Regions from separate parts of the Paenibacillus sp. FSL R5-0887 genome, predicted to be linked through region 2. Evidence: predicted binding sites of a transcription regulator. Region 2 holds the regulator's gene; the other holds the start of a gene.
The links. Region 2 encodes LexA, which represses DNA repair genes until DNA is damaged. Its sites were predicted from a motif close to CGAACATATGTTCG; they were not measured.
Positions count from the first base shown of each region.

Region 1: a site for LexA is predicted at 2,990-3,003, ahead of recA (recombinase RecA). Genes of this name have one in related genera too.

Region 1 covers NZ_JBBOCE010000001.1:2,079,745-2,085,171, forward strand. Annotated here, with positions in the region: gene rny (ribonuclease Y) at 1-703, opposite strand, end outside; gene MKY14_RS09290 (regulatory protein RecX) at 1,020-1,745, opposite strand; gene recA (recombinase RecA) at 1,856-2,920, opposite strand; gene MKY14_RS09300 (competence/damage-inducible protein A) at 3,221-4,507, opposite strand; gene pgsA (CDP-diacylglycerol--glycerol-3-phosphate 3-phosphatidyltransferase) at 4,616-5,203, opposite strand; gene MKY14_RS09310 (YajQ family cyclic di-GMP-binding protein) at 5,359-5,427, opposite strand, start outside.
Region 2 covers NZ_JBBOCE010000001.1:1,765,853-1,771,279, forward strand. Annotated here, with positions in the region: gene MKY14_RS07940 (HAD family hydrolase) at 1-781, opposite strand, end outside; gene MKY14_RS07945 (hypothetical protein) at 816-1,337, opposite strand; gene MKY14_RS07950 (DUF896 domain-containing protein) at 1,387-1,596, opposite strand; gene MKY14_RS07955 (LysM peptidoglycan-binding domain-containing protein) at 1,706-2,119, opposite strand; gene lexA (transcriptional repressor LexA) at 2,371-2,997, shown strand; gene MKY14_RS07965 (L,D-transpeptidase) at 3,176-3,514, shown strand; gene MKY14_RS07970 (hypothetical protein) at 3,665-4,045, shown strand; gene MKY14_RS07975 (hypothetical protein) at 4,268-4,846, shown strand; gene MKY14_RS07980 (methyltransferase domain-containing protein) at 4,847-5,427, opposite strand, start outside.

The sequences.
Region 1 (5,427 bases), 310 kb from region 2:
CTGTAAGAGTTTCCAAAGCACGAATATTACGGCCTTCACGACCGATAATCCGACCTTTCATCTCTTCATTCGGCAACGTAACAACTGAAACCGTTGTTTCCGCTACATGATCAGCTGCACAGCGTTGGATAGCGAGTGTGATGATTTCACGGGATTTCTTATCCGCTTCTTCTTTCGCCTGCTGTTCAATTTCTTTGATCATTTGTGCCGTTTCATGGCGAACTTCTTGCTCAACATTGCTAAGAATGATACTTCTTGCATCTTCGATGCTTAAATTGGAGATACGTTCCAATTCAGTGACTTGGTTTTTGTAAATAACATCAATTTGCTGTTGGGTTTCATCAATTCGTTTCTCTTTGTTAGCTACTTGTTCTTCTTTTCTTTCAAGCGATTCCATTTTTTTATCCAGAGATTCTTCCTTTTGCAGCAAACGTCTCTCTTGCCGTTGGATTTCATTCCGACGTTCACGAGTTTCTTTCTCAGCTTCAGTACGGATTCTATGGACTTCGTCCTTAGCTTCCAATACTGTTTCTTTCTTCAGCGCCTCAGCGTCCTTCTTCGCATTCTCAACGATGACAACGGCTTCTCTTTCTGCGCTTTGGATTTTAGCTTCTGCAAGGGATTTACGAATAAAATAACCGAACCCAAAGAATATTGCAGCTACAACGAGAACGATAATGACCCAGATCCATGATTCCAGCATCTGTTCACCTCCTCGTTGGTTCCTCTCCAAGGTATATCCCTGGGAATTGTGCAGTTGTTTAACTATCCGTTCATCACCATACAAAAAACCGGTAAACAACCGATTGCCATACTGCACATGCTGCACATGCACACTGCCCGCCTTATCCGGCGATTACATTTCATATGAGTTGTACGTGAACCGTTTAAAACAGTCTCCTTTTTGGGAAGGAAAAAGGATTCTAATTTTATGCCGATTCATGTTATATTTTATTATTTATAAAAAGACATTGTCAAGAGAGTCGATATACGCATTAATGTCAAGAGAATCAGTGATTCTAGTAAAACTCCTCATCTTCACCTTCATAATTGTCTTCCGCAAGTAAAGTATTGATCACTTGGCGAACCATATCGCCCGAAAATCCACGGCGCATAAGGAAGGCTCCAGTCTTTCTTCGCTTATCTGAAGCTTCTCCACGGATGAGATTCCATTTCTTGCGCCCAGTTTCGAGTGCACTCTCCAGCTCTTGTTCAGGAGTAATATTCTCCAAAGCTTCCGATATAAGGGTTTTGTCTATCCCTTTCTCACGTAGCTCTTGTCGAATCCACATCTTCCCTTTCCGCTGGTTCGCTATTCGTTGCTCTGCCCATTGCTTAGCATATAAAGGGTCATCAAGAAGTCTTTCCTCCTGCAGCCGCTGCACCACTTCCGCAATAATAGTCTCTCCTATTTCCTTCTGGCGTAAACGGCGAGTCATTTCCATAGCGGTGCGTGGTTTACGTTCTAGATAACGGAGGCCTTCTACATAAGCTCGTTGACGCTCATCAGCTACAACAATTTCCACCAAATCAGCCTTCATAAAAGAATTACTAGTAATCATTCGATATTTAATCATGACGTCCTCGTGCACAGTCATGTTATATGCTCCGAAATGTATGATATAACGGTGGTCAGATTTCTTTTGACGTTCTACTTTAGTGATCTCTAAGAGTTCTCCTTCAGGAAAATCAGATAACACCTGCTCATCTTGTTCTTCTGCTTCAAAATCCAGTTGTATTACCATAGTTGTTTGTCACCTCGTAGCAATAGATCGGTTATCGTCTTACTTTCGTTACTTGTTAAGAAAAGACACCCTGCAACAATCAATCACAGGGCGTCCTATTGCTTAATATACTATTCGATTTCGAGAAGCAATTTCTCTTCTTCTTCTTGCTCTGCAATAATATCTTCATTCTTCGGCGCAGCAACAATAGTGGATAAATTACTTGCTTCACGGATCTTATTCTCAATAATAAGGGCAATATCCTGATGTTCCTTCAAAAACTGTTTAGCATTCTCACGGCCTTGACCGAGACGCTCGCCTTCGTAGGAATACCATGCACCACTCTTATTCACGATATCCATTTCAGTACCGATATCTACAAGACTTCCCTCTTTGGAAATCCCTTCACCGTACATAATATCAACATCAGCCTGTTTAAAAGGAGGGGCTACTTTATTCTTCACAATCTTGATCTTAGTACGGTTACCAACCACATCGTTCCCCATCTTGATGCTCTCTACGCGACGTACATCTAAACGTACAGAAGAGTAGAATTTCAATGCACGACCACCCGGAGTTGTCTCAGGGTTACCGAACATAACACCGATCTTCTCACGAAGCTGGTTGATAAAGATAGCGATCGTATTGGATTTGCTAATGGCACCAGAAAGCTTACGAAGTGCTTGAGACATCAAGCGAGCCTGCAATCCGACGTGGGAATCACCCATATCGCCTTCAATTTCAGCCTTAGGTACCAAAGCAGCAACGGAGTCAACGACAATAATATCAACGGCTCCACTACGAACGAGTGCTTCGGCGATTTCCAGCGCTTGTTCACCCGTGTCTGGCTGAGAAAGCAGCAACTCATCGATATTTACGCCCAAGTTACGTGCATATTTCGGATCAAGCGCATGCTCGGCATCGATAAATGCAGCTTGTCCGCCTTGTCTTTGCACTTCTGCAATAGCATGAAGAGCAACTGTTGTTTTACCTGAAGATTCCGGTCCATATACTTCAATAATACGTCCCTTTGGAAGTCCGCCTATACCTAACGCAATATCAAGTGCCAAAGATCCGCTAGGTACAACTTCCACTTGCATATGCGTGGATTCTCCCAGTTTCATTACCGAACCTTTACCAAATTGTTTTTCTATTTGACGAAGCGCCATATCAAGCGCTGCACGACGATCTGACAATCAGACCACTTCCTTCACTGTTTATAGTAATATAATAACGTGTTTTTAAGGTCTTGCCAAGCTTTTTTTCGAACATACATTCGTTTTTTTTGTCTTGGGCGTTATTTATCCCTTTTATTGTAAGCCTCCCTCCGGAGATAGAAGTTAATTAAATTCCCCACTTCACCGGACATCAACGACTTATGATCATGAGTAGTCATCGTGATCAAAATCTCTGCAAATATACAAAAAACCGCAGCAAAGAAATCTCAGTGCCACGGTTCTTCCGTATGTGTTTATTATAACTGGGCTAATCTCCCATTACAAGTCTGAACCCTCAAGAGGTGTCTCCACCTTGCGTTCCTCAAGTCTCCGCCACAGACGATACAGCAGAGCCTTTACAGTACGCAACCGGATATTTTCCCGTGTACCTTTAAGATTAAGCTCATAGACCTCTGTCTTACGTCCCCGTTCAGCCAAGCCGATAAATACAAGTCCAACAGGCTTGCGCTCAGAATAACCCGGTCCAGCCACACCCGTAACAGATAAGCCGAAATCGCTGTCTGCAATCATTCTCACTTGGTCAGCCAACACCTCGGCAACTTCTCGACTTACGGCTCCAGGAGCATTGGGTCCCTCCAAATAAGCACTTGGCACATTCAGTAGCTTTTTCTTTAGGTCATTCGAATAGCAGACGATTCCGCCGGCAAACATCGATGCACTGCCTGGAATATTTGTTATGCTCTCCATCAGCAAACCTCCGGTGCAGCTCTCTGCCGCACTTAAGGTCAGGCCGGCATCCGCCATCCAATCCACAATCAATTGCTCCAGCGGCACATCAATGTTCGCATACAAATGTTCCGGCAAAATCTCCTTGATTTGTTGTTCCAGTATCTCCAGCTTTTTTGTAGCTTCATGCTCAGAAGGGGCCTTTGTCGAAATACGAACAGTTACCTCTCCCTCTTTGGCATACGGAGCAATCGTTGGATCAGTCTGACTGCGAATCAGTTCGATGAGCTTGTCCTCCAGCAGTGATTCTCCGATGCCGGCAAATTTGAGCATTTTTGAATAAAGCGGTGTTTCGTTCGTCAAGGCGTGCTGCTGTAGCCACGGTACTGCTTTATCAACGAACATCGGTTTCATCTCACGAGGTGGACCTGGAAGCACAATATAATATTTCTTCTCATGCTCAAAAGCAATCCCAACCGCAAGACCGATTTCATTCGGCAACGGTGTAGTTCCTTCAATTATAAGTGCCTGTTTGCGGTTATTTTCGGTCATAACGATCTTACGATCATCAAAGAAACGTTGTACATGATCCATCGCCAAACGATCAATATGGAGCGTTCTACCTAGCGATGCAGCCAGTGCGTCTTTAGTCAGATCATCCTCAGTGGGGCCAATTCCGCCCGTAAAGATAATAACGTCAGCCCGACTCTGAGCGATCTCGATGGCTTGCTGTAGGCGGCTGCTGTTATCACCGACAACGGTTTGAAAGTATACATCGATCCCGATGGCAGCTAGCTCGATAGACAAAAACTGGGCATTACTATTCACGATTTGACCGAGCAAAAGCTCTGTCCCTACTGCAATAATCTCCGCTTTCATACCTGGCTTTCGCCTCCTCGTTATAATGTAGGTACACTGCTTTTGGATTTCAAAAAAGGTAATAGGTGCTTCACCTATTACCTTTCCTTGTATATCCAGCTTACATGCTTACGCATTATGCAGCTGTAGCAGATCCTTATTCTTCACAAAATAATCAATTCCAGAATAAATAGTGATCAGCGCTGCGGCCCAAATAGCAATATCGTCTACAGGAATACTGACAAATTGAAATGGGAAATTATTCAACAACAGCAGTGAGATCGCAACAATTTGTACAACCGTCTTTATCTTGCCCCATTTGCTGGCGGCAACCACTTTTCCCTCTAGCAATGCAATCTGGCGAAGTCCGGTGACTGCAAACTCACGACTGATGATTACAATAGCAATCCATGAATCGCATCTGCCCAGCTCCACAAGTGAAATCAGAACTGCAGATACCAGCAGTTTGTCCGCAAGTGGATCAAGGAGTTTACCGAGATTGGTGACCATATTATATTTCCTAGCAATGTAGCCGTCTATTCCATCCGTGCTGGCCGCAAGCAAAAAGATTACAGCTGCTACCAAATGATTAACAGATAGCTGAAACGAGCCCCAATGTATCGGTTCTGGATAAAAACTGAAATCCACCAGTAAAAAAAACATCATAATCGGGATCAGGCAAATACGAGCTAGCGTGATGCGGTTGGGCAAATTCACTGAAGTTTTCCTCCCCTAAATCGTTCATACAAATTGCCTAAATCAGGCTAATCCATTTCTACTTAAGCAAGTATATTATAGCAATAAATAGGTGTCAAAAAAACAGAAAGCACCCCGCGTTGTTAGTGCTAATAAGCACTGCGGGGCACAAAATTCTATTTCATGTTCATGAATTGTAGATCCAGCGGCAAATCAGCTTTACGCAAGATCTGAATAATCTGCTG
Region 2 (5,427 bases):
AGGATTGAACTAGTGGAAGAAGTTCCTCAAGGTGATTGATTTCATGATCCGGATGAATATCAAGACTAGGTGCTCTACCTTTTCTATTAATCCAGACCGTGGTCAACCCTGCTGCCAGCCCCCCACGGATATCCGTTGTCAGCTTATCGCCGACCATAACCGCTTGCTCAGGCGTTACATCAAGAAGCTCTAAAGCATGCAGGAAAATTTCCTTATCCGGTTTGCCTTTACCAAAGCTTCCGGAAATCACAATATGATCAAAGAAAGGAATTAACTCGGGCACACCATCTAGTTTCTCTTGTTGCAGTGCAGGACAGCCGTTCGTAAGTAGCAGAAGCTTCACTTGACCCCGTAACTGCTCCAGTACATGCATTGTTTCTTCATAGATGTATGGACGTTTTCTGCGCTCTGCTGCGAATTTAGTTGCCAAGGTCTCAGCTAGTGCTTCGTCTTCCACCCCTAACGCTGCAAGTCCGCGACGCCAAGACTCTTTACGATATACCGGTGCAAGCTGCTCCAATTGACGGAATTCTGGCTGTTCACCTGCCGTAAAGTTAGCCCAGAGTGCTTCATATGGATTAATTCCGATCATCTTTGTAAATGGGAACGTCTCATAAGATTCATATAAGCTACTTGCTTCCTTACGAACTGCAACTTCTAGTTCTTGTGGATCGATCGTATCCCCGGCGGCTTCACAAGCAGAACGAAATGCTTCTTCGACGCTCCGATCATCCCACAGCAATGTATCATCAAGGTCAAATAGTACAGCAGAAATTGGCATTACAGGTCTCCCTCTCCCTTTAACTGGTCTAGTTCTATTCGTGAACTACTTCAATGTTGTGAGCTTTAGCAAATGCTTCTAATCGTGTACTCATCGCATTAGTATCATAGCGATTCATAAGTTTTGTGAAAATCCATTTCGTACGTTTCCCTTTATGCTTAATGACTACAGCTCCACGCGAAAGGGTGATTTTCTCAATATCTGCAGCTGGAAGTCCGCGTTCGCGATTGAATTTAATAGTGGACAGTCTTGCTTTTTCCACCTTCAAGTACGGACGACGGAAGAACAATAGCGCTGCCAGCAAATAGTACAGTACTACTCCCAGCCAATTAGCCAGCATGCCATTACCTTTGGCCTGATCAATAGAACCAACTACCCAAAACATAGTGCCAAGTATCACTAACACTACCGGAAATGCAATGTTGCGACCTTTAAAGACTTCGGCATTCTGGGTAGGAGATTTAGAGGCATAAATCGTATCCTTGCCTTGCTTCTTTCTTTGCTTGTTGATTTGCTGTGTGTTGCGTTGAACCATTCTTTCCCAAGAACGGGCCATGTGCGTTCCCCCTAGTCATCCTGAAATATCTATGAAAAGAAACAGCGAGCTAATGTTTAAGCCCCTTGTTACCTTGTTCATGCTCATCGTTATCTACCACTTCAATAGTATTTAATTGTGCTCGGAAGTTATTGCGGATATTCCCCAGGTAAATTTCACGAAGCTTGGCGCGTTCCGCCACTTCCTCTTGATTAAGGCCTACGCTCTTCTGTTTGCGTGCCAATTCGTTAATTCGCGCGACCAACTCATCAATATTCAATACTTTCCCTCCCCCTATAAATTAATTCTAACTCTGCCATGAGAAAAAGAGCTTGTCAAGGTCTACTCCCTGCAAGCTCTACTGGTCATTCTATTATGTTCTCAGAAAATTAATAAATAGGTAAAGTAAGTATGTCTCCAGCGTTAATTTGACTACTCTTAATCCCACTTGAACGTTTAATTCCTTCTATATAAACAACTGTCTTCATATCAGCTGGTTTATTCTTAAGGGCAATACTCCATAGTGTATCTCCACGTTCAACCACAATCCGCTTCTCTTCCTTCATTATAGTCGTCGATCCTGCAAATACATTTCCCACTACTGTTAGGCCAGATAATACTAGCACGAAAATCAATATTAACTTAATAAAGAAATCTTGACGGAACAACGAAATCATCCCTCCAAGCAAACGTTCCGTTATCTCTTTCACCTTAGCTGAATTACGGGCAACGTCATTATGTCCTATAGATTCAACCACTGGGGCCTTATCGTAGATGCTGCGGTATGTACTGTATTTTAGCATAATCATCATCCTCCAAACACTTGTTCTTACTTTCGAATTTATAATAACACGAACATGTGTTTTGTTCAATACTATTTCAGAACAATTGTTCTCTTTTTTTCGAGAGACTCAAGCGGTTCATTTTATTATCATTTGTCTACCATTTTTTAACTCTAGCAGATTAATATTTATAATAGTTAGAACTTATGTTTGTGCGAACGGTAGTTCTATGTTATAATTTTCCCAAACATTACTATATGGGGTTGATTCCAATGTCAAAGATTTCAAGTCGCCAGCTGGCGATCCTGGAATTTATACGAAGCGAAGTCCGCAGCAAGGGTTATCCACCTTCCGTCCGGGAAATTGGAGAAGCTGTTGGCCTTGCTTCCAGCTCCACAGTTCACGGTCATTTGGACCGGCTTGAGAAGAAGGGACTTATTCGTCGAGATCCAACGAAGCCACGTGCAATAGAATTACTAGGCCAAGAGGATTCAGAGAATGTTCACCAATTCGCGCAGACCATCTCACGGATTCCTGTCGTAGGTAAAGTTACCGCCGGGGTACCTATCACTGCTACAGAGAATATCGAAGACTACTTCCCACTTCCTACTCACTATGTAGGTGACAACAAAGTATTTATGCTGTCTGTCATGGGTGATAGTATGGTGGACGCAGGCATTATGAATGGTGACTATGTGATTGTTCGCCAACAACAAACAGCGGACAACGGAGATATCGTTGTAGCCATGACCGAAGAAGATGAAGCAACCGTTAAGACCTTTTACAAGGAACGTGATCATATACGGCTTCAGCCGGAGAATCCAGCTTATGAGCCGCTTCGCCTTAATCGCGTAACTATTCTCGGAAGAGTCATCGGATTGTTTCGAGATATCCACTAAGTATGCACTTCTAACATAAAAGGCTGGTCCGCATATGCGGAACAGCCTTTTTTCTACGTTTTTTTGCTTTTCCAACCACTTACGAACATTTGTTCCCAATGGTTAAAATGTCCATTTTCTATGAATAACCCTTTAGGCGTTCTGCTCATATCCTAATTAGAAAGGAGTGTTGCGTATAATGCCCAACTACCGAATTATTGTAGATCTGACCCAACGAATGTTATATCTTCTGGACAATGATATTGTGATTAGAGGTTTCCCTGTCGGCATCGGTAAGATGTTAACCCAATCCCCAGTGGGTGAATTCACTATTATTAACAAACAACCCGACCCAGGGGGTCCCTTCGGTGTCTTTTGGATGGGACTGTCTAAACCACACTACGGAATTCATGGAAACAATGACCCTTCCTCCATTGGGAAAGAGGTGTCCCACGGCTGCATCCGGATGTACAACGAGGATGTGTTAGCACTCGCTGCTATTGTCCCTATAGGCACACGAGTAACGATAAGAAATTAAATTCGAATGGAGGCTCGGCAACCCCCAAATCACATTAAAAAATGGGGGTCATTACATAAGTAAGTATTTTTTCATTAGCATACTAGGAGTTTGGTGATTATATGTCGAATATTGTTAACAGGATTGCAAATTGAAAAGGATGTGTTTAGTTTGAATAATTCAAAAATTAGAACCCTCGTCGATTTTAAAGTCGATGCACTGGGTAAGCTGTCCGGTTTACTTTTAAATGATGAACAAGCTAGTGGAAAAAAAGTGAATTTGCTCACCTCTTTTGGCAGCATTCAGGGAATCGTCTCTCCAACCGTCTCCAACAAAGAGGATGTATTTGATTTAAAATCTTTGATGGATGATGTAATTGTAGACGAATACATATCTTATTTGGGAGCAGAACACCCTGATAAAAATTTCAGCTATAACTTTGTTGTCCTCAATGACGTTGCTGTAAGACCTTATGCTAGTTATGGGACTCCGATCGAATACAAACAGCTGATTGTTTATACCGATCATATCACTGCCTTCAATTTTCTATAGGTTTACATAATCACCTTAAAAAGCACTCTTGCAGCAACCCCCAATTTTGCATCATTTGCAGAATCGGAAGGTTTCTCTGGGTGCTTTTTTTGGGTTAATCGTGAAGTCGATCCTATAATTCCACGAATTTCCCTTTTAAAAGATACTAGTGGAGATCATTCAGGCATATCTTTCAATAAGCAACAATTTGAGTCTAATGAGATAACTAGGAGGTGTGATTATATGCTGATTATCCTGATGTACTTATTTGCTATTTTAGGAGTTGTTTTAATTATAAGTGCCGCCATTATAAAATTGAAAACGCTATCTGCTTCATCTGAAATTTCTAAGCTAGTTAATGCGACCTCATCTTTTAACATCAGCTTCACCAAAACATTCATTCCCCCCAATCAATCTCACTTGATCGCACTTAACGAGCCTAATAAAAAATTAGCAATTGGCACCAAAAATCCGAAGAGTAACAAAAAAGCAGTAGCAAAGCTATACTCATTTGATAATGTAATGGGATCCGAGATTGTGGTTAACGCACTTACCCTTTCAAAAGTATCCAAAAGACATCAAAACAGCAAAACTACTGCAACAAGTGCAGATATTAATGTCCTTAAGGACACCGATGAAGAAGCTAATGTGATAGAAGAGCTTACGCTTAAAATATATATGAACAGCAAAGAAACGCCTGTGTATTGTATCTCCTTCTTGCCGGGTTTATTGCCTATTCAACAATCCGACAACCAGTACAAGGAAGCTTACTCCCAAGTACAACAATTACATGCACTGTTCAGGTCAATCGTATCTGAATAATTAAGTTGCTTTTTGCGCAATAAGATGTGTGAAAATAGCAACGTCCTTGTATGGAGATAAACTGCTTAACTTAAGCTCTAGCTCCACCATTTCTTCATGCCATTGCTCATCCATTTTTATTTCATTATCCACAATATATCCGTAGATATTATGTATTCCGTATATACTGCTAATCTCATAACCACACTCCGCGAGCCATTCCACTAATTGATCTTTTGTATAGATGGTAATGTCTGTTTGAATAATGCCGCTATATTCCCGTGTGTTCCCAATACTGTCAATAGCTCCCATAGGATCTTTATTCATAATGGCTTTTTTCATCACTTTTGCCACTGGATTATGAGTTATAAGAGAAAGCATTCCGTTTGCATTTTGTTTTTTACTAATGTCCATTAACAATTGTTTTGGATCATCGAGATATTCAAGCACATTATGGCAAAAAATCCAGTCATATCCCTCCGCTAATACATCTGCATCTTGTAGCGTTGCCGATCTAAAGGCTATGTTAAGACCGTATTTACATGCAGACTCTTGCGCAATGACTATCATCTCTGGAGTCGGATCTATCCCTGTAACTGTAT